2 linked regions of the Microbulbifer sp. GL-2 genome follow. The main gene of each other region encodes a partner of the protein of the gene in region 2 in a complex. Links are inferred from orthologs where the notes say so. Each region holds a gene or a part of one and is shown on either strand. Other genes may lie near its edges.

Region 1 (11,762 bases), 2.7 Mb from region 2 along the record:
CTTTCTGAACGCCGGCTTCAGCTGCGGGATTTTATCCGGACGGGCACTACCAGGAGCCTCATCCACGCTGACCACGACCTCTCCACGACGGGAAGCCATGGTCACCGGAGTAATTTCACGGGCAAAATCACCGCTTTCAATTGCCGCCTGGGCACGCGCCAGGGATTCCAGGGCGAAAGCATCCTGCTCTTCACGGGTAAACGCATACTTGTCGGCGGTGCCCTCGGCAAAGGTGCCCATCAACTTGCCATCTTCAGCATTCTCAAGTCCATCGAGGAACATGGAGTCCTTAACCTCAGCATGGCCCAGGCGCATACCTGACCGAGCCTTGGGCAACAGGTAAGGGGCGTTACTCATGCTTTCCATACCACCGGCGACAATAACCTTGCCTTCCCCCAACAACAGTGCATCGCGGGCCATCATTACGGTCTTCATACCCGAGCCACACACCTTATTGACGGTGGTACAGGGAGTACTGCTGGGAATACCCGCCCCCAGAGATGCCTGGCGCGCAGGCGCCTGACCTACACCGGCGGGAAGCACGCAACCCATCAGGACTTCATCGACATCTGCGGGAGCCACACCGGCATCCTCCAATGCTGCGCGAATTGCTGCAGCGCCCAGCTTCGGGGCACTCAGTGCCGACAAGCTACCCTGCATAGCGCCCATTGGGGTACGCGCCATTCCGACGATCACTACAGGATCTGAAGTTACATCACTCATTCTGTCTGCTCCCAGTTCTGCACCGCCATTCCTGTTGTGGCGGCAATTGTTTTTTAGTCGCCGCATTATAGCCGAAGCACTACCCTGCTCCACCAGCGCCAGTTTCACTACCGCCGTCGCCTCATCAAGGGAGCGTGTTACTATCGACGCCAAGGATAAGAAGAATTGGCGAGGGAGTTTATGGAGATATCAAGCATCGTCGCGCTGGTGGTTGTTGCCGTGCTTTTATTTTATGGAATAGGGATTTACAACAAACTGGTTTCCCTGAAAAACCGCAACGAGAATGCTTTTGCACAGATAGAAGTACAGCTGAAGCGGCGCCACGACCTGATTCCCAATCTGGTGGAAACCGCTCAAGGTTACCTGAAGCATGAGCGGGAAACCCTCGAAGCGGTAACAAGTGCACGCAACACTGCCATCAGTGACCTCAAAGCGGCCGCATCCAACCCCTCGAGCGCCAGCGCCATCGACAAGCTGGGCCGAGCAGAGAGCACCCTAAGCGGAGCCCTGGGGCGCTTTAATGCGGTTATGGAGGCCTACCCGGACCTGAAGGCCAACCAGAATATGATGCAACTTAACGAAGAGCTGAGTAGCACAGAAAACAAGGTCGCTTTTGCCCGGCAGGCATTTAACGACTCGGTGACAAGCTACAACATCTATAAACAGAGCTTTCCCCCAGTAATACTGGCCGGTGTTTTTGGACATCGTGCCGATGCCCAACTGTTGGAATTTGCTGACTCCGAGGCCATTCAGGTTGCCCCTCGTATTGAGTTTTAAACGATGAATTTCTTTGAGTATCAGGACCGTGCCAAGCGCAATAGCGGCCTACTTGTGGGGTTATTTGCCCTGGCGGTAGTCCTATTAATCGGCCTCACCACAATGGTCGCCGCTGCCGCAGTCTCTCTCTCCCGCGGCCAGGCTTTCTCTCCTACCGACATTGATCAACTGCTCGGCTGGCAAACTGTAATCTCAATCGCCCTAACCATCGCTGCAGTTGTCACCCTGGGCAGCCTGTACAAGCTACACCAGCTCAGCGCCGGCGGCAGCGCAGTAGCCGAATCGCTGGGCGGGCGCAAACTCAACCTTGCACCGCAGAATCCTGGCGAGCGACGCGCCCTGAATGTGGTTGAGGAGATGGCAATTGCTTCGGGCACACCTGTGCCAGATGTTTACCTGATCGAAGATGAGGCTATCAATGCATTCGCCGCTGGCTCCAAATCCACCGATGCAGTGATCGGCCTCACCCGTGGCTGTGTTGAAAAACTTAACAGGGATGAGTTGCAGGGTGTAGTGGCACATGAATTCAGCCATATCCTGAATGGCGATATGGGTTTGAATCTTCGTATTGTGGGGCTGTTGAACGGTATCCTGATCATTGGTCTGCTCGGCCATTGGCTGGTACGCGGAGTTTACCTTGGCGAGCGCGACAGCCGAGGGCGCGCCGCACTGTTTGGGCTCGGTGCCGCATTGATGGTCGTGGGCTATACCGGGACTTTTTTGGGCAACCTGATTAAATCCGCAGTTAGCCGCCAAAGAGAATTCCTTGCAGACGCCTCCGCCGTGCAATTTACCCGTGACAATATCGGCATCGCCAGTGCCCTGAAAAAAATCGGTGGCTATGGTTCCAGCTCGACACTGGCCAGCGGCAAGGCAGCGGAATACAACCATATGTTTTTTGCCAGCGGCCTGAAGCGCTCTTTGTTTAACCTCTTTGCTACTCACCCGCCGCTGGCAGATCGCATAACCCGCCTTGACCCCGGGTGGAACGGTCTCTACCGCGATACCTGTGCCGGGACCTCCACTTCACAGCCACAAACCCTGCGACCTAGTGCCCCAGCACCGCTTTCCGCTGTCACACAATCTACCCCATTTCAGGTTGCCCTGGACGCTGTTGATAACAGCATTGCCAACCCGAGCGAGCAACAGGTGCAATACGGCTTCCAACTACTTCAGTCCATCCCTGCCAGTATTCAACAGGCTGCGCACGAACCCTTCACCGCGCGCGCACTGGTTTATCACTTGCTGCTGCACAAAGAGCCCTCCGAGCGACAGGCCCAGCGCCTGTTGCTGAATAATATTGCCCACCCGGCAGTGGTGCGCGAGATGCAAAAAATAGAAGCACAGTTGGAGAGTCTTCCCAACAGTGCGCGTCTGGCCTTACTCGATCTCTGCGTTCCCGCCCTGCGTGCGCTGGTCCCACAGCAATACCAGATTTTCAAGAGAAACCTGATCAAATTACTGCACAGCGATGGAAAGATTGAGATTTGGGAGTGGGCCCTGTACCGGGTATTGATGCATGCACTGGAGGGCACTCCTGATCGTCAGCGCCTCTCCAACAAAAAGGGCGCCAGTAAAGATGCCAGCCGCTTTCTTCTCGCCGCTATCGCCCATTCAGGTAATAGCGATTACCTGCCGGCGAAACGTGCTTACGAGCAGGGGCTTAAGGCATTGGGGATGGAGGCTACACCGCTGCCTAGCCACAAGGACATCAATTTACCGAGGCTGGACAAAGCTATCGCTATTGCCGGCCAAATGAAGCCACTGGTAAAACCTCTACTGCTGAAAGCGATGGTATTCACTTTAAGTCATAACGGTGTGATTAAAGCAGAGGAAATTGAATTGCTGCGAGCCGTGGCCGATAGCCTGGATTGCCCAATGCCACCGCTACTGCCCGTGCGTAAGTAAAGTAGTTTCCGTGAAAAAAAGCCTGCAATGCGGACTTTTTTATGCCTGCTGATATACAGGCCCTATTCCCACACTCCATAAAATCACGGATGTGATCAGTACAGTAACCATCATGACCAGTGCTACAGTCAGCACCGCACAGGCATAGAGAAAAGCCCGCTCCTTATTCATTTTCATCAAAATCGGAATACCAGCAAACACCAAGTAAATGGAGTAGATCCCGGCAATTCCCACTGCAGCCATAGTGAGCCAAGGGTGAGGGAATAAAACCACAATACTGGCGAGGAAAATCGGCGTAGAGATAAAAACTGCAAGCGCTGTGCCCTCATAATGCCGAGTAGGCTCATCTCCTTCGACACCGTAAGATCTGGCCATCCAGTTAATAAACTCCCCCAGGCAATACACGCCTGCCAACAGCGCGAAGTATGTAACTATCGACAAAACTGCCGCGCTCTCCGGGGTTAATTTAGCCAGATGCCCACCCACTTCGAACCCGACTCGGGTGACACCGAAATAGCCGGCAACCGTTGGAATCAGGGCAAGAAACGGAACATGAGTCAGGAAAACCTGGAAAAATGAATGGCGATCCGCCCGTATGGCTTTCCACTCTTTTTCCGGATTAGTAAGAATACCAATTGTGTGACTGAGTAATCGCACGCTGAAGCTCCCTTCAATACCCTGCTTTGCAGTATCGGGGGCCGGCGCGAAAATAACCAATGCGAATAAGAAATTAAGCGCCACTTTTAAATCAGGTTGATTTATATCAAGTGTGGACACACAGGCGATTTCGACCGCTCCGCTTCGCCTTATAAAGGGCTTGGTCCGCCACTTTGAGGACAGAATCAGACCTTTTTAGCTGCTTGCTCCGCTGGGCTAAACCGATGCTGACCGTCACCTTTATCTGTTGGCCTGAGCGGCGCTTTAAGCGCCAAAGTTGGCGCCCAGTAACACGCCCTCCTGAACGCATATACATGGGGTAAGTCGCTATTTTCTGCCTTATGAACTCCAGCTGCTTCTCTGCGGATGAGAGGTCACGACCCGGCATCACCAGTGCGAACTCCTCCCCCCATAACGAAATACCTGCCCATTAGCGTACCGGTTGATTTGTGTTGCCACCATACGCAACACCTGATCGCCAACCTGATGCCCAAAGCGATCATTCAGTTTCTTGAAATAATCCACATCAATCATGGCAATACAGTAGTGCCGACTTGGAGTAAGCATCTGATAGCGAAAAGCCCGTCGGGAGCACACTCCAGTCAGCTCATCTCGGAAAGCCAACTCATAGCTACTTCCCAGCAGTGAAACAATAAGAAGGAAACCCGCCACAGACATCAGAGGGATCAGGGGAATACCACTCCAAACCCCATAAAGTATTAACAAGTTGCAACTAAACAGACCCACAGCAGTGGGGACTGGGTAAAGAGCCACCAGCGCCAAAGCACCAACCGAAGCTGCCACACTTAGCAGAAGAGGCAGTGAAGGGGATAATTGTTCAAAGACTAACGGCCAGGCAGGTATATGCTGAAGTGAGAATTTATGTGTCAGAGGTCCACAGCATTCCTGCAACCAGAAAAGGCCCGCTCCCTGCACGAGCAGCACCAACAACCAAACAAAACCAAAATAACTCCAAACACTGCGATCGCGACTGCAGCTAAACAGCATCAGGTTAAGGCTTATCAACCCCAGATAGAGGGATTGGTCTTGCTCCTGGCCAGAAAATAAATCTAACCTGGCGAACCCATAAAAAATCATCAGTAGAATTGCAGCCAGGGCAACTCTACTTGAACGGAAGAAAAAGCTGAGTAGCAGGGCAGCGCCTAACAGAAGAATGGGCAAATTGAAGTTGTTTAAGAAGGCCAGATCAAGCCACGGTAATTTTTGGGCAAGCGGCAAAACCAGGAGCAGCCCAGGTAACCAGCTATAGCGTAGCCATTGCAAATACGACGGCATAACGAGTTGAGAGCAAGAAGTAACTGCCCATTGTACGCGCTTGTCACCAGTGCGATCCCAGACAGAGCGCACAAAAGCAGAAATCGATAGGAGTCAGGGAGAAAAAAGGGAGCAGAACTGCCCCCTGAAAAAATTGGTGGACTTACTTCACAACTCGCAATGCGGGCTTTTTCACAGACTTCTTACCCAGACTGGTGGGTGGGGTAGGCTCTGGAGGCTCCGGAGTCTCCTCCGCCTCGAATACCATGCCCTGGCCGTTTTCACGGGCATAAATTCCGACAACAGCACCAACTGGCACTTGAATATCAGTGGGAACCCCGCCAAACCGCGCATTAAACCGGATCGCATAGTTATCCATGGTGAGACCTGCGACAGCACTCTCAGAGACGTTCAGCACTATCTGGCCGTCATCATTCACATGCTGCTGTGGTACAAGCACCCCGGAAAGGTGCGTATCGACAAGAATATAGGGAGTGCACCGGTTATCGGTAATCCACTCGTAGAACGCCCGCAAAATATAGGGGCGATTGGATGTCATGTCCGGCTTACTCACCTAATTATCCTCAACGCATTTCCCGTTCATACTCGGTAAGACTTTGCTGGAAGGCTTCGCGAGCAAACAGGCGATCCATATAGTCCAGCAATGGCTTCACCTGTTTGGTCTTCGGCAGACTGATTTCAAACTGCTCGAGACGCCACAGCAGCGGAGCCATACAACAATCCACCAGAGAGAACTCTTCATTGAAGAAATACGGCAGTTCAGTAAACATAGGCGCTATGCCAACAAAACTATCACGCAGTTCCTTACGAGCGGAAGCTACATCCTTACCACCAGCAAGAATCTTATCTACCAGTGGGCACCAGTCACGTTCGATGCGGTGCATGATCTGGCGACTCTGAGCGCGGGCAACCGGATAGACTGGCAGCAGCGGTGGGTGCGGAAAACGCTCATCCAGGTATTCCATCATGACCTTGGTTTCAAAAAGCACCAGATCGCGATCAACCAAGGTAGGTAGCGAATTGTAAGGGTTGAGGTCAGCGAGCTCGGCAGGTTTATCATCCGAGTCCACATCTATGATTTCTACGGACACCCCTTTCTCGGCAAGCACAATACGCACTCGATGGCTGTAATGGCTGCGACCATCAGAGAAGAAGGTCATAGAGGAGCGCTTGTTGGTAGGCACACCCATGTTCAAACTACCTCAAACTTGTTGGTCGGCAAACGCCGACCTTTTATTCAAAATATAAAAGGGCGGCAGAGTTACCCCACCACCCATCAAAGAAAAACCTGCGAATCTTAGTGGTGTATGTCTTTCCAGTACTCGCGGTTCAGCAGCCAGGCGAAGATAAAGAATACAAAAATAAACGCCAACACATAGAAGCCAATGCGCTTGCGGTCTTCGGCCATAGGCTCTGCAATGTACTCCATAAAGTTAACCAGGTCATACATAGCCTGATCAAACTCTTCAGGATTCATGGAGCCCTTCACACTGCCGACCTTCAGGCTACCACAATTAGCGTCCATTATCGGATTACCCAACTCATCGCGGACAATTTTACCGTGGTCGCGCTTGGGGCCAGGGGCACACTCGGGCAATCCCTGCAGCTCCATCAATACATGCGGCATGGCTACACTGGGGAATACCAGGTTATTTACCCCTGTAGCACGACTGTCATCCTTGTAGAAACTGCGGAGGTAAGTGTAGAGCCATTCTGGTGAGCGAGAGCGGGCAACCAGTGTCAGGTCGGGCGGCGCGGCACCAAACCACACTTTGGAGTCATCCGGACGCATGGAGATCTCCATCAGGTTACCGATCTTGTCATTCCCCAAGATCAGATTCTCCATCATCAACTCTTTCGGGATATCCAGGTCAGTGGAAACACGCTCCCAACGGGAATAGTTGGCACTGTGGCAGCCCATGCAATAGTTAACGAAGTACTTGGCACCACGCTGCAGGGAAGGCTTATCCTGAAGGTCGATATTGATGTGATCCAGCTCAACACTGGACTCAGCACCCACCGCCTTGATCGGGATAAAGGTCAGCAGAGCAACAACAACAATACCGATAAACAGAATACCAAAGGTCTTACCACCAGATGGGCTGGTTACACGCTCGGGTTCCGGGTACACCTCATCGCGACTGGTAATCCAGGGCAACGCGGCAAAGAAAGCAGCAAGCAACAGAGCCGAAATACCCACAAAAGTATTTACAAATCCGTTTTTCTCTGGATCTTCATTACCAAAAGTAAAGTTTGCGAATGCCATCCATAGGAACAGTACACCAAAACCAATACTTACTACCCAGGAACCAATACCTTTACGGCTCTTCGGATTGGTCCAAACCGGCATGGTCAGGAAGAAAGCGAAGTAGAACAGAGTAGCCAACTGGGACAGGAAGTTACGATCTGGAGTTGGGGATTTAACACCCAGGTAACCCAGGATGATAAATACCGCAGCAAACAGGAGTAACAGACCTTTGGGCAGCCAGCCCTTATAACGGATCGAGCGTACCGGACTCTTATCCAGCCACGGTAGTACAAACAGCACCGCAATAGCAGCACCCATAGCTACCAGGCCAAGGAACTTAGCTGTAAGCGGACCAATGTCCATGGTTACAGCACGCAAAATGGCATAGAAAGGCGTAAAGTACCAAACCGGAGCGATATGTGGTGGTGTCTTCAGGGGGTTCGCTTCTTCGAAGTTAGCGTACTCCAGGAAGAATCCGCCCATCTCAGGGAAGAAGAACACCACGGTCGCGAAGATAAACAGGAAGACCGCAATACCCACCAGGTCGTGGACCGAGTAGTAGGGGTGGAAAGCAATTCCATCTTTGGGAATGCCATTCTCATCCTTGTTCTTTTTAATCTCGATACCGTCAGGGTTATTGGAGCCCACTTCATGCAGCGCAAGAATATGCAACACTACCAACAGCACCAATACCAGCGGCAGAGCGATTACGTGCAAGGAGAAGAAACGGGTAAGGGTAATACCGGAAATCAGGTAGTCACCACGAATCCACTCTACCAAGCTGTCGCCAATACCGGGAATTGCCCCAAATAGAGATACAATTACCTGCGCACCCCAGTAGGACATCTGCCCCCAGGGCAGTACGTAGCCCATAAAGGCTTCGGCCATCAGCACCAGGTAGATGCACATCCCGAAGATCCATACCAGCTCGCGTGGAGGCTTATAAGAGCCGTACATCAAGCCGCGGAACATATGCAGGTAGACCACCACGAAAAACGCCGAAGCGCCTGTCGAGTGCAGATAGCGTATCAGCCAGCCCCACTCCACATCACGCATGATGTATTCAACGGAAGCAAAGGCTCCTTCGGCCGATGGGTTAAAGCTCATAACCAGCCAAATGCCGGTCAGCAGCTGGTTAACCAGCACGAGCAGGGAAAAAACACCAAAGAAGTACCAGAGGTTAAAGTTTTTGGGCGCATAGTACTTGCCCATGTGTTTGTCCCAGGCCTGGTAGATCGGCAAGCGCTGATCTACCCAGTCACCGAAATCTGCTAGCCATTTCATGCAGTGCCCTCCTGGTCTACACCAATCACGATTACCTCATCGCTTTCATAGGAATAAGGCGGAACTTCCAGATTGGTAGGCGCGGGGACACCGGTATAAACGCGTCCAGCCATATCGTATTTTGATCCATGACATGGGCAGAAGAAGCCACCCATCCACTCTGCTCCCCCCAAATCTGCGGCGCCCACTTCCGGGCGGTACATAGGTGCACAACCGAGGTGGGTACACAAACCAACCAGAACTAACAGCTTCGGTTTGATAGAACGGTTTTCCGGATCTACATAAGCCGGCTGGATGGACTCCTCGGAATTGGGGTCGCGCAGCAATGGCTCCACCTTTTCCAGGTCTTGCAGTATCTCGTCTGTACGACGCACTACATACACCGGCTTGCCTCGCCACTCGACAGTGACCATCTGGCCCGGCTCAAGTTTGCTAACATTGTATTTAACCGGAGCGCCCGCGGCCTTTGCCTTGGCACTCGGATTCCAGGAAGCGACGAAGGGCACGGCCACCCCAACCGCACCCGCACCACCGACAACAGAGGTGGCAGCGGTTAAAAAACGGCGCCGTCCTACATTTACACCGTCATCACTCATGACGTAGTTCTCCCATCACAGCGACTCCGGACACACCGGAGATGCTGGCCCAAACCCAAAAAGTCTTGAAAGAAGTCCCGCTCCGGCAGATTGCCTGCGCGAATAAACCCCACAAATCAAGCGGATACAAATCCGCGCAATGTTAAAGAAAATGCCAATTTGATACAAGGCAAAGACACGGGGAACGTCGGGAATTGCGCGGCGAAACAGCGAGAAATCGAGCAAAGTCGTATGAGAACAGCTCGATACACACAGCGCCGGAAATAAAAAAGCCCGGCAGATGCCGGGCCAAAAAGAAAGCTTAACGCTTGGAGAACTGCGGCTTCTTACGCGCTTTGCGCAGACCCACTTTCTTGCGCTCAACCTCGCGAGCATCGCGGGTAACATAACCCGCAGCACGCAGCGGTTGACGCAGCGCTTCGTCATATTGCATCAAGGCGCGCGTCAGGCCGTGACGGATAGCGCCCGCCTGACCAAAAGAACCACCGCCCTTTACAGTTACAGTGATGTCGAATTTTTCGACCATATCGGCTCTTTCCAGCGGCTGACGCACGATCATGCGAGCCACCTGGCGACCGAAGTATTCATCCAGGGTACGGCCATTCACGCTGATCTTGCCTTCACCCGGTACGATAAATACGCGAGCGGTAGAGGTCTTGCGGCGGCCGGTACCGTAGTATTGAGTAGTTGCCATCAGATTTATTCCCGTTTAGATCGCCAGTTCAGTCGGCTGTTGAGCCGTGTGAGGATGTTCACTACCGCTGTATACTTTCAGCTTCTTGAACATGGCGCGACCCAGAGGACCCTTCGGCAGCATACCTTTAACGGCGCTTTGGATGGTGCGCTCTGGCGCTTTCTCGATCAACTTTTCAAAGCTGATGGACTTGAGACCACCGGGATAGCCTGAGTGGCTGTGGTAGATCTTGTCTTTGGCCTTATTGCCGGTCACGCGAACCTTCTCAGCATTGATTACAACGATGTAATCACCAGTGTCCACGTGGGGCGTGTATTCAGGCTTGTGCTTGCCGCGCAGGCGGTGGGCGATCTCGGCAGAAATACGGCCGAGGGTCTTGTCCGCAGCGTCAACAATGAACCAGTCGCGTTTTACCGCTTCTGGCTTGGCACTGTATGTCTTCATGTTATAAACACCTGTAATATGACCCCCTAACTCAGGGGCCGTCCCACAAAAGAGCGCGGATAGTACAAAACGAGTGCTCGCTTTTCAAGCGATTTCTCGCGCCCCCTCAAACCGTTGCTAATCGGGGCGATGCGCCCTTTCCAGGTACTCGCGAGACTGCATCTCCAGCAAGCGACTGACTGTACGTTCAAACTCAAACTGCAATTGGCGTCCGCCATAAAGCTGATCCGCAGGCACCTCCGCTGAAACCACCAACTTGACACAGCGATCGTAGAATTCATCTACCAAATTAATAAAACGCCGCGCCTGGGCATCCATCCTTTCATCAAACCTGGGAACGGCTGCGAGCAGCACGGTCTGGAACTCTCGGGCCAATTCGATATAGTCATTCTGTGAGCGCGGCCCATCACAGAGGTCGGTAAAGCTAAACCAAGCCACATCATCCGCCACCTTAAGTGCGCGAATAGGGCGCCCCTCCACCTGTAAATTCACATCACTACGAACCTCACAACCATCCACACTCAGCTGAGTAAAGCTGTGAGACAGGTTCACATCCGCCGCTTCATCCAAAGGCGCATGATAAAGCTCTAGCAGCTCAAGGGTTCGCAGGCGGTAGTCGGTGCCCCCGTCAACATTCACCACCTTGGTATGGCACTCAAGGAGTGCGATAGCCGGCAGAAAGCGCGCTCTCTGCAGGCCATCCTTATAAAGGCCCTCCGGCTCGATATTGGAGGTGGCCACTAAAGCCACCCCGCGGCGAAACAGCGCCTCCAGTAAACCAGCCAGAATCATGGCATCGGCGATATCGGAGACAAAAAATTCATCGAAGCAAAGCACCTGGGCCCGACCTGCAATCTTCTCGGCCACTTTTTCCAGCGGGTTCTTCTCACCGGCATACTGCTTCAAATCTCCATGCACTTGCCGCATAAAGCGATGAAAATGGGTGCGCTGTTTCTTGGCAAAAGGCAGGGACTCATAAAACGCATCCATCAGATAGGTCTTACCGCGCCCCACCCCACCCCAAAAATACAGGCCCCGTTCGGGGACAGCGTCGGCCCCGCGCAGACGAGTGAGAAGATTTCCGATAACACCCTTCCCTGCTTTCGCAACCAGGCGCTGATGCAAGTCCTGTAAC
Region 2 (11,618 bases):
TTAGCCTCACAGCCATTACAGGCACTGCGCTGGGTGGTTTCCACCCACACAGCGTCGGTTTCTATGGCCACAATTCGACCGCGCTCTTCCAGCAAGCAAATCAGCCTTTTTCGATGATGGAGCTAGCCACTCTGCGCGCCGTGGCGTCGGGGATTTCGCCTACCACTGTGACTGTATAGGCTACGCCTTTTACTTCCATGCGATCCATATATGCGACGGTGGCACCGCGAATAGCTCGGCCTTTGAAGTCTTCCAGCTCGGGGCCGAGACGCTGCACAAACACGGTGAAGACACCGAGACCATCACTAAAGACCATCATATCGCCGTCAGACAGGGGCTTCACTGAAACCACCTTGAATCCATCCGGCAGCCAGCGCACCTGCCAGCGGCTCTGGGATGCTTCGCAAGTACTGCGATTGTCGATACGTCTGGCGTTATTCGAAACGGCCTGTAAAGAGGAATCATCAACGGGAGACAAATCCAGCTGGACAAACTGGTAGCGCTCCAGCACACGCCCCTGGGTACTCACCAGCATGGTTTTAAGCGGCAGGCCTGTTTCCCGGTCTAGACTGACCACAAGACCCAGGCGGTAGCGATCGCGGGGCCTGGCTTCGATTACCACCGCATCCCGGTCCGCAATCCGCTCCTCACCCCGCAGGATAAACTGGTAGGCACGCTGCACCTGCTGCTGTCCCACCGCATTCCACAACGTAGTTCTGGCACTGGGGGAAGTGCCAAACTCACAGTTGCCGCCACTACCGTGACTGATCAATTCACGCGGCTCGCCGCTCAGGTAGCGGACCCGCTCAACCTGCTCACCATCTCGCACAGCATGTACCACTTGCAGGGTCTCCAGCATGCCGGCATGCTCGAAAGTGACCAAGCCACTGTACTCCAGCTCGCTGACAGCCTTGGCGAGTTTATTCAGCCATTGCTCAACCTCATTGCTGCCGGTCCTAGCACTTAGTGCACTGGACCCCATTAGCGTACTGGGGACAGCCGCCGAGGGTTCCATAACAGCCGTTTCTGCCATTACTGGCGCAACCGGATCGACCACCGCAGCCCCAGAAATCGCCGAGTCAGCTGCCGCAGCAGGTGCCATGCCAGGGTCTTCCAGCGCCGAACTTGCAGCTTGAGAGCTAGCCATATCCAGATTTACGGTGCCGGGAACATTCGGATCGACGCTGGTAGCCTCCTGTGCAAATGACAGCGGTACCAACAGAGAGGAAGCCAAAAACAGACTGCCGACCTTGCGGATTGAACTACTGATAAGACTCCCCCTGAATACGACTCTCGTCACACTACATTCCAACCTGTTCGCCGTAAGTCGCGCGGGCAAAGGGCACCATACCCTGGCTACCCACATGCGCGGCCTGTTCGGAGTGTTGAATCATCACTCGGTTCAAATGGCGCATCAACTCAGGCGTAGGCGCCTGCTGAATAACCGCCTGGCCAACGACGCCACCGCGCTGCTCCGGTACAAAGCGCGGAGTGGCCGTGCTCACCGAGCGAGTCGAGGGAGCCGGCACATAAAAACCGGATGGCTGTGGTGCCGACTGCACTACCGGCTGTGCCGGGCGCTCGATTTCGGCTACTTGGTCAATACCCTGCACAGGGTTCTGCTGGGTATCAGCAATCTGTTGTACCCCGAGGATTGCTGCGAAGGCTACTGTGGCCGCCACAGCACCGCGCGAAAGCGGGCGCCACCAGCGACTGTTAACCAGCCCGCTGGCTGATACAGTAGCGTGGTTCTCCCCTTTAGACAGGGGCTCTTCGAGATCGATCGCCGCCGAGATACTCGCGGACAGACCGCTATCTACAGGGGCGATTTGCTCGCGTCGCATAACGCTCGCAGCCAGTTGGTAGCGTGACCAGCGCTCACCCAACTCTTCAGAAGCTGCAGAGGACTTCAAAATCCGTTGCAGCTCCAACTCGCTGACTTCGCCATCCATAAGCGCCGAGAGCGACTCGTTGAGACGTTCCTGATGATTCCCGTGGGACATAGGGGTTAACCCTCTTGTGCAATCGTTTATTCGGTGCCCACACGCACCATAGTTGGTATGAGTTATGACCGAGCTCTCGGCGGTTGGTTTCCCCAAGAGGGAAAATTTCCCGCAAAATTAGCTTCTGTCACCCAGTGTTTCCGGCTCGCCGGCCATCACAGCCTGGACTGTCCGGTCTATCGCCTCCCGTGCGCGAAATATCCTAGAGCGCACGGTTCCTACCGGACACCCCATCACCTCGGCGATCTCTTCGTAGCTCAGTCCCTCCAGCTCCCTCAGCGTAACTGCTGAACGCAGATCCTCTGGCAGTGCGCGAATAGCGCGATGCACCGCGGTCTCCAGCTGGTCGCGAAACAGCTGGTTCTCAGGTGTCTCGTTGTCCCGCAATAAATCAGCACCCGAGTAGAACTCGGCATCCTCCAGATCCACATCGGAGGACGGGGGGCGACGGCTGCGGGAAACCAAATGGTTCTTAGCGGTATTAATCGCGATACGGTACATCCATGTGTAGAAGGCACTGTCACCGCGGAAATTGGCCAGTGCCCTGTAGGCCTTGATAAAGGCCTCCTGAGTTACATCCTGTACCTCACTGTGGTCCTTGATGAACCTACTGACTACAGCAACAATTTTGTGCTGATACTTGAGTACTAAAAGATCAAAGGCGCGCTTATCTCCCTTTTGAACCCGCTCTACCAGCTCACGGTCACTCGTTGACGCCTGATGCGCTGTCATCCCCAACTCCCATATCCAGCCACTCTGCGGGCGCCACTTCTACTTATTAAGAGACTGCCTGCGCAGGCGTTTCTTTTACTCTGTTGATGACACTGACAATAGGACATAAGTTCCACGTCAAATCGACGAATAATCAGGAGGCGCTATACTACGCGACCCTAAAAGATAAATGAAATCTATGAATGCCCAGGCAAACTACGACATTCTCGTAATTGGCAGCGGTGCCGCAGGCCTCACTCTGGCCATGCACCTTGCAGCCAAGTATCGCGTGGCCCTGCTCTCCAAGCAGCGGTTGCAGGACGGCTCCACCTGGTTCGCCCAAGGGGGGATCGCCGCGGTGCTGGATGAGATGGATTCGGTGGAGTCGCATATTGCAGACACATTAGACGCGGGTGCCGGACTCTGCCACCCAACGTCTGCTCGCTTCACGGTGGAGGAGAGCAACGCAGCCATTCACTGGCTGATCAATCAGGGGGTCGACTTTACCCGCGAAGGGGACGACTACCACCTGACCAAGGAAGGTGGGCACAGCCACCGGCGTATCATTCACAGTGCCGACGCTACCGGCAAAGCCGTGCACAGCACCCTACTGGTGAAGGTACTAAACAACCCTAATATCGATTGCTTCGAGCATCACGTGGCCATCGACCTGATCCGCCAACCCGCCCCTGAAAAAGGGCGTTTCCGCTGCGCCGGCGCCTATGTACTGAACAAGAACACCGATGAAGTGGAGCTGTTCCAGGCAAAGGCGGTCATACTCGCTACCGGCGGGGCCAGTAAGGCTTATCTGTATACCAGCAACCCCGACGGTGCCAGCGGTGATGGTATCGCCATGGCCTGGCGTGCCGGCTGCCGGGTAGCGAATATGGAGTTCAATCAATTCCACCCCACATGCCTGTATCACCCCAAAGCCAAAGCCTTCCTTATTACAGAAGCCCTGCGTGGAGAGGGTGCACAACTGAAGCTGCCCGACGGCAGTCGCTTTATGGGACGCTTCGATAAGCGCGGCGAGCTCGCGCCCAGGGATATCGTCGCCCGTGCAATTGACCATGAAATGAAACGCCTCGGCGCAGATTGCCTGTACCTGGATATCTCTCACAAAGATCCTGACTTTGTGCGCGAGCACTTTCCCACGGTATATAGCAACTGCCTTAAGTACGGTATTGATATTACCCGCGAACCGATCCCCGTGGTTCCCGCGGCCCACTACACCTGCGGTGGAATAATGGTGGACCAGCACGGTCGCACCGACCTGGATCAGCTGTACGCCATTGGCGAAACCACCTTCACCGGCCTGCATGGCGCCAACCGGCTGGCCAGCAACTCACTACTCGAGTGCCTGGTATACGCACGCTCTGCCGCCCTACACATCGAGGAACATCTGGATTCAGTACAGGCACCGCGCCGAGCACCTGACTGGGATGCCTCACGAGTGACAGACTCTGATGAAGATGTTGTAATCTCCCACAACTGGGACGAACTGCGTCGCTTTATGTGGGACTACGTGGGAATTGTGCGTACACGCAAACGACTGTTGCGCGCCCAGCACCGGGTAAAGTTGCTGCAACGGGAGATTCGAGAGTTCTATGCCAACTACCGCATCAGCAACGATTTGGTGGAGCTACGCAACCTGGCATTGGTTTCCGAATTAATTATCCGCTCCGCCCTAGATCGCCGCGAGAGCCGGGGCCTGCACTATTCCCTGGACTATCCAGGCCTGCGGGAACTGGCAATGGATACCGTGCTGGTACCAGAGAATTTCGCCAACCAGCGGCAATTCATCTAATCACACAGAAATAGCTCGGGCTGCAGTTCAACCTAACGGGAGAATCGCAGCGCCGCCTGTAATCGGCGCCAATCACTTGCATTAAGGGCGTCCTTTGCCAGTACCAGATACAGGCGCCGGCCCTGTAAGTCCCGCCCATTAATCACCAATAGCCAACGCCACAATACCAGCTCGCGACAAAACTCAAACTCACGCTCATCACCTTCAACCACTCGCCAGAACCAGCGTCGCTCACGAGTGGACAATGTTCCCACCATCAGCGTCAGGCGCCGCACTTCCCAATACGCAACCGCCAAAATAAGAAACAGCAAAGACCAGAATAACCAGGACGGTAGCCTGCAAAGCCATAAAAGAATTGCGGCTTGTAGCGTAGCCATTACCAAAAGGAGAAACAGGAGAGGGGACGGCGCAACGACACAGCTCAGGCGGGCGCTGCGCTCAAAATGGATAGAGGTGCTACTCCTGCAGGCCGGTATTGTCACGAATAATCTGCACTATGCGCTGAAGGTCCGGATCAGCCGGATCCTCGCGGCGCAGGAACCAGGCAAACAGATCCTGATCCTGCTCATCCAACAGCCGGATATAAAGCTGCTGATCCTCAGGCTCCAGAGTTTCGTAGACATTATCCAGAAATGGCAGCAGTACCAGGTCCAGCTCCAACATGCCGCGGCGACTGGCCCAAAACAGGCGGTTGCGATCCATACTTCTTTTCCAACCAGGTTAAAGAGCGCAGTATACCCGCTGCCCGTGCAAACTTGAAAAGGGGCGTTACAACCCCCAAGTAATGCCACCAAGACAACCTGAGGTGGCAGCACTATGGATCAGCAACAGTGGCAGGATTTTCTCAGCAGCGAAGGCGCCATTTGGGAAGGCGGCAGAGCCCACTTCCCCCTTACCAGTACTGATGACCCACAGGGGCTTCACCTGATTGATCTCGGCCCTCTAGGCGCCGTTTCCATTACAGGTCCCGACAGCCAGAAATTCTTGCAAGGCCAGCTCACCTGCGATCTGGTGAATCTGCCGGATGGGCACAGCACACTGGGCTCCCACTGTAACCCCAAGGGACGCATGATCAGCACGTTCAGTGCCCTGAAGCTATCCCAGAGTGAATTTATATTCCGCCTCCCCCGCGACCTGGCACCGATTGCCCAGCAGGCACTGGCCAAATACGCAGTATTTTTTAAGGCGAAGCTCACAGATATTAGCGAAGAGCACCATTGGCTCGGCTTACAAGGCCCGCAGGTAGCGCAACAGGCCGCGCAGCTACTGGGCTTCAAAGCGCCCTCCCCCGGCGAAGTTATTAATTTTGATTTTGATGGCGAGCGCTGCACCGTCCAGATAGTCAATGAATCCCAGCTGGCCCTATTAATTCCGGTCTCCAAGACACAGCAACTCTGGCAAAAGCTCTCCAGCGAATGCGAGGCTACGGGCTACGATATCTGGCAAAAAAAGCAGATAGAAGCAGGCATTCCCCAAGTTGATGCCGCCACCTCCGAAATATTTATCCCGCAGATGACCAATTTGCACTTGCTCGGCGGCGTGAGTTTTAAGAAAGGCTGCTATACCGGCCAGGAAGTAGTCGCCCGAATGCAATTCCGCGGCGCCGCAAAACGCCGTTTATATCGCGCAAAATGTGAAGGGGGCGACCTCCCCGCCAGCGGCCTGGAAATCTTCGGGGATGGAAAGCAAAGCATTGGCAACTTGGTTGAGGCCTGCCACAGCAAAGATGGCATTGAGCTGCTCGCGGTACTCACCATTGCCAAAGTCGCTGCTGGTGAACAACTTCATTTGAAAGACGGCCGCATCCTGGACATTCAGGAGCTCCCCTACGATGCAGATGATGATCCGTTGGCCTAATTAGAGTAACCGCAAATACTTCCAGGGCGGCTTATAGCCGTCCTTTCCATTCACTTCAACCTGCCCCCATCAACACTCAAAAAAATCGTATAAGATTTATTACCCTCCCTACTTAACTCTCTTATTACTAACCATTCCACAAATAAACCAGACACCTAAAAGTGCAAGCAAATAGAATAGCAATTAGCAATTAGCAATTAGCAATTAGCAATTAGCAATTAGCAATTAGCAATTAGCATGATTTATTCACGATTCAACCATCAATTGAATCGTTTCTCAACTCGAGCAACCACATAAGTTGCGCTTTAGCTTCTAATTTCAGGAAGCCGAATATTATCCAGAAAATGAATATTCATAAGTGGCCAATGAAGAGCTCACCTCACTCACAGGGAAAACGTCTACAACGACTAGAAATAAAGCACCGGCTTTACCTTTTAATAAAAAATATTGCAACCTTTGAAAAGGTCACCAAGCCACCCTGCTAGGTTTAATAATCCGGCCTTGGCTTTACTTATAGAGATAGACACTTCCATCTAAACTGAAAAACCTCTACCCTTCAAACGAACATGTCATATTTGGCCTAAAACAATCCAAATAAATATTAGCAGAACCAAAAAGCTAACTTGGACTTGTTGAAATCGGTGAATCTATACCCCTCACCCTCTCCATTGAAGGGAATCCCGTCACCATCCCCCTTACAGTAGACTTTGTAACTGCAAAAATGGACTTATTTGTTTTTAACTCATTTACAAGCTCAGAAAGATGGGCACCTTTACTGCAGAGGGCTTGAATCGCTGAATTGGTTCCATGAGACCAGATCCCAAATACCAGACATACACAACAGTCTCTCTGATAGGGATTCTCTGTTATAAATATAAAACCATAATCTTCAGTGATAGAACCCCCAGAAGTGTTCGACATGAAAACCCGACCATCTGTTTCATCACAAGCAAAGCGTCCTAAAAAGTCCATCTTAAATTTAGAATCGATCATTCTGGTTAACAATAAATCGCGACTCACTACATTGATAGCCGGGCCACCAATGCATATAAATGTTTTTTGATCATGCACAAAATTATGGGAGTCATGAAAAACCACCCTTCTTTTAGGGTATATTTCACTTATTCTATCCTTCAACATCTGTGTCGCAAGAGATTCATCATAAGGCATAAACAATACATTATCCGGGATAGGACTTTGTGTCTTTGTTATTTCTGAAAAAAGGGATTCTTGCTTAATCAATGGAAGAACGACATGAATGTCTGAACTGGAATCACCAAGAAATCTATCCAAAAGAGCTCTATAAGGCTTTGCGTCAAACTTCTTCTTACAGAAAGCTGCCGTGCCGATGAACAATGTAGTAAAACCCGCCTCTATAAAAGGGATAGATAGCCAATCAAGAACAGTATCTAGAAATAGAAATTCCACAGCACACTCCCCACCCGAAAAAATTTGACAAACCTGGAGTTTAATAAATTAAAAATCTAAAATCCCAGTATAAGGTAATGAACTTTTGCTTGCCGAAAAATATACAGGGATCCTGCAGGTAATTTTTGCAACGGGAGTTGCACCAAAATAGATCCAGATAGAAAAAATTAGCTACCTTTAGACAAGACCGAGCAAACTATTGGATATTGTTGAGCGATAGATATATCTGGGGGGCTAATTCGATTAAATACACGACGAACTTTCCATCCCGCTAATGCAGTCAACCTTAAAAAACACCCAATAACAACATCCAATACACTATATAGCCCCCCAATAGAATACTGATAATAGTTTTCATTTGAGGAGAGGCGATAAAATATCCTAACTAAAATATACCGAACTTAGCAAAAGGGAAGCCCCATAAGTACAAGAGGGCACTTCAGTTTGGTTTCTATAAATAAAATTACTGGGCATTAACCAAAAATCTAATTGGACTAGTCAAAAAATACCAGTCCATTCATTTAAAATTAATTATCAATCAGCGGGCGCCTAAACCTCTATAGCAACCCTGTGCAACTGGTTAGCCTCCGGCAATGCCCACTCAATCGGCTTTTCACCACGCTGCTGTAACCAGTGATTAGCCTGAGAAAAAGGCCGGGTACCAAAGAAACCTCGATGAGCTGAAAGAGGGGACGGGTGTGGCGCACGCAGTACCAGGTGCTTATTACGATCAATAAAGCTCCCCTTTTTCTGCGCATAGCTACCCCACAGCACAAAAACCAGCCCTTCGCGTTGTTCTGCCAGTTTGTGAATAGCGGCGTCGGTGAACTGCTCCCAACCACGCCCCTGATGAGCTCCGGCCTTGCTATCTTCAACCGTGAGAGTGGCATTTAGCAATAATACACCCTGCTCCGCCCAAGGCTGAAGACAGCCATGATGGGCAGGAGAAATACCAAGATCTGAGTACAGCTCTTTATAGATATTCTGCAGTGAAGGTGGGATACGTACGCCAGGCATCACAGAAAAGCACAAGCCATGGGCCTGGCCGGGGCCGTGGTAGGGATCCTGCCCCAGAATCACCACCTTTACCTGATCAAAGGGCGTGGAGTTAAAAGCATTGAAAATCTGTCCGCCAGGTGGGTAAATCCGCTTGCCTGCCTCTTTTTCTCCTCGCAGGAACTGGCGCAATTGAGCCATATAGGGCTCTTTGAACTCCCCCCCCATTACATCGAACCAGGAGGGATGAATCTTGATATTGTCCGGAACCGGCATCGTTAAACCTTGAGTATTTTCTGTACTTGTCTTCGCAGTTCCGGCACCACCTCTTCCTCAAACCAGGGCCTACGGCGCAACCATAAAGTGTTGCGTGGGCTGGGGTGTGGCAGAGGGAAGTAGCGGGCCGGCAGGGCATCACGGTAGTGGCGCACATTCTCTGTAATACTGCCATACCAATGCGGCAGGTAGTGGCGCTGGGCGTATTGTCCCACTAACAGGGTAAGTTGCAAGTTGGGAAGCTGCTCCAACAGGCTTTTGTGCCAGGTGGCAGCACATTCAGGGCGCGGCGGCAGGTCACCCCCCTTTCCACGGCCTGGATAACAGAAACCCATAGGGATAATAGCGATCAGGGATTGATTGTAGAAAGTTTCCCTTTCAACAGACAGCCAGTCGCGAAGCCGATCTCCAGAAGGATCATTCCAAGGGATACTGGTTGCATGGACTTTAGTACCCGGTGCTTGGCCGACAATTAGTAGACGCGCGGACTCCGACGCGTGAAGGACCGGATTGGGCCCCAGGGGCAGGTGCTCCTCACATAGGCGACAAGCACGTATTTCCTCCAGCAGTGCCGGCAACTTCTTAGCCACCACCTATCAAAAGCCCTCTGGTAAGGCCAGATGCAACATCAGCCCACGGCGGTCATGGGGAACCTGGGCACGACTGATATTGTTGTTATTGAAAACCACAAAGATGCCCTGATCATTCACAGCCAGCCCGGCACCATTACCACCAAAACGGGACACTTGATATGCATGCTCAGGCGATTCCTCATGATGACGATAAACCAGGCACCACTCCGCACTCAAGCCGGGTAGGGACCTACGACAGACCGCATGCGCATTGCTTTCCAGCGTAAATAGGGCATCATCGTAGTAATCAAGGCCTCTCAGGTTTTCCGGCCGACCACGGAAATCCAATCCATCGACGGGCGGCAGTGAGAGAACCTGAAACGTTCCATTGGGTTCCAGTTTAAGCAGCCCCCTGGGCTCCCGCTCTATTGCCACCCACAAGTTATCATCAACCTGCACAAGGCCCTCGCCGCCATTGTTGTACCTGAGCAGATATCCTCGATGTTTTATCGCTGGTGACCACACATGTTCTTGCCAATTCGCCCTGCCATCCCTGCCTATTTCCGCAACCCGGTTATAGCGTTCACTCACGACAAATGTGCCATCAGCTCTACAACAAACCCCGTGAAAGCGCATTGCAGATGCCGGCCGGAATAAATCCAGAATAAAGTGCCAGATGTTAGTAGGCTTTTCTCCCTTTGGCGCCCTCAACCCAAATAGGGTGATATGAGGCACTAGCTCAGCTCGCTCACCATTAACTTTAAGCGTATAAATTTCTTTAGGGTTTTTAGCAGAAATTGTGACAAGTTGATCACAAAAGCTTAATCCAGAGAGGCTTACACCTGCACTGTTATCTACCCAGTAGCTTGCCAGCATTTTGGCGGGAATAATTTCGGCACTCATTGCTTTTGATAACATGAGCATAAAAACAGGCACAAAGAAAAAACACTTAATCACGTTAATTCCAATTAATCGCAATAGCCGTCGAGCTGCTTGAGCCTATATCGCAATGAATACCTTCCACTACAAACCTAACTATTTGGTTCAAGGCAGATCCCAAATAAATAGCCAAGTACAACATCAACTACTTTCCCTCTAACATCTATTAATCAATGTCCGGGAATGCCAATTGCAACAGGAGTGCACGCCGATCCTTGGGGGCTGCACTACGACTGACATCACTGTTATCGAACACTATAAAGATACCCTCCTTACCAACAGCCAGCCCATCACCCTTTGCACCTTTGCGAGTTGCTTCATATTGCAGTTCAGAAGATCTCTCGTGCATTCGATAATCCAAGCACCAATCTGCTTTCAGACTTGGCAAGGTTCTTCGACACACAGCATGAGCATTTCCCTCCAATGTAAACAGGGCTCCATTATAATAATCAAGAGCTCCCAGGTCCTCGACTTCCCCACGAAAGTTCAAACCAGCAACCGGCGGCAGGGTAAAAAGCTGGACATCGCCATTGGGGCTGAGCTTCACCAAGCCGCGGGGCTCGCTCTCCATTGCCACCCAAAAATCATCACCGACCTTTACCAACCCCTCACTTGCGAGATTGAATCCCTGCATATACCCTCGGGCTTTTGCCTCTGACGACCACATGGTATCCAACCACCGGGCATTGCCCTGCCTGTCAATCTCAGCAATACGGTTATAGCGTTCGCTCACTAGATAAATGAGATTATCAGAGCAGGTAATCCCCTCAAAGTCCATTGCACCGGGCGGCCGGGTGAAATCCAGAATAAAGTGCCAGAAATTTCGGGGCTTATCTTTCTTTGGGACCAGCAGACTCGATAGCTTTAAATAGGATTCCAGCTTAGCGCGCCTACCTTCCAGCTTAATTTTAAAAATTTCTTCTGAATTTTTATCGGAAACGGTAAGTAGTTCACCATCACAAAAGCTCAATCCGGATGTACCCTCTCCGGCACTGCCGTCCAGCCAGTAATGAGTTATTTTTTTGGCAG

What was found.
Region 1: the proteins of GL2_RS00195 (region 2) and GL2_RS11725 are in contact, whole or in part, in a crystal structure (PDB 1YFN), measured with the Escherichia coli proteins. The link is inferred for Microbulbifer sp. GL-2 from one-to-one orthologs.

Annotation. Positions count from the first base shown.
Region 1 is NZ_AP019807.1:2,689,501-2,701,262, reverse strand. Bases 4,202-7,183 are described here. They hold GL2_RS11725 (ClpXP protease specificity-enhancing factor), read right to left. Parts: upstream 5,900-7,183; coding sequence 5,504-5,899; downstream 4,202-5,503. Other genes in these bases: GL2_RS11715 (ubiquinol-cytochrome c reductase), read right to left, coding at 6,659-7,183; GL2_RS11720 (glutathione S-transferase N-terminal domain-containing protein), read right to left, coding at 5,925-6,551. Outside these bases: GL2_RS11755 (acetyl-CoA C-acyltransferase), read right to left, coding at 1-723; GL2_RS11750 (LemA family protein), read left to right, coding at 904-1,500; GL2_RS11745 (M48 family metallopeptidase), read left to right, coding at 1,504-3,408; GL2_RS11740 (Yip1 family protein), read right to left, coding at 3,448-4,065; more of GL2_RS11715, read right to left, coding at 7,184-8,893; petA (ubiquinol-cytochrome c reductase iron-sulfur subunit), read right to left, coding at 8,890-9,489; rpsI (30S ribosomal protein S9), read right to left, coding at 9,791-10,183; rplM (50S ribosomal protein L13), read right to left, coding at 10,199-10,627; cell division protein ZapE, read right to left, coding at 10,745-11,762. UniProt on the Escherichia coli protein: Enhances recognition of ssrA-tagged proteins by the ClpX-ClpP protease; the ssrA degradation tag (AANDENYALAA) is added trans-translationally to proteins that are stalled on the ribosome, freeing the ribosome and targeting stalled peptides for degradation.
Region 2 is NZ_AP019807.1:43,813-55,430, forward strand. What follows is about bases 153-2,990. They hold GL2_RS00195 (sigma-E factor negative regulatory protein), read right to left. Parts: upstream 2,004-2,990; coding sequence 1,302-2,003; downstream 153-1,301. Other genes in these bases: GL2_RS00190 (MucB/RseB C-terminal domain-containing protein), read right to left, coding at 153-1,300; rpoE (RNA polymerase sigma factor RpoE), read right to left, coding at 2,121-2,735; nadB (L-aspartate oxidase), read left to right, coding at 2,914-2,990. Also shown: GL2_RS00185 (SoxR reducing system RseC family protein), read right to left, coding at 1-95; more of GL2_RS00190, read right to left, coding at 101-152; more of nadB, read left to right, coding at 2,991-4,521; GL2_RS00210 (protein YgfX), read right to left, coding at 4,554-4,898; GL2_RS00215 (succinate dehydrogenase assembly factor 2), read right to left, coding at 4,978-5,223; GL2_RS00220 (folate-binding protein YgfZ), read left to right, coding at 5,338-6,378; GL2_RS00225 (hypothetical protein), read right to left, coding at 6,997-7,806; ung (uracil-DNA glycosylase), read right to left, coding at 8,356-9,078; GL2_RS00235 (uracil-DNA glycosylase family protein), read right to left, coding at 9,081-9,671; GL2_RS00240 (esterase-like activity of phytase family protein), read right to left, coding at 9,675-10,553; GL2_RS00245 (esterase-like activity of phytase family protein), read right to left, coding at 10,756-11,618. UniProt on the Escherichia coli protein: An anti-sigma factor for extracytoplasmic function (ECF) sigma factor sigma-E (RpoE). ECF sigma factors are held in an inactive form by an anti-sigma factor until released by regulated intramembrane proteolysis (RIP).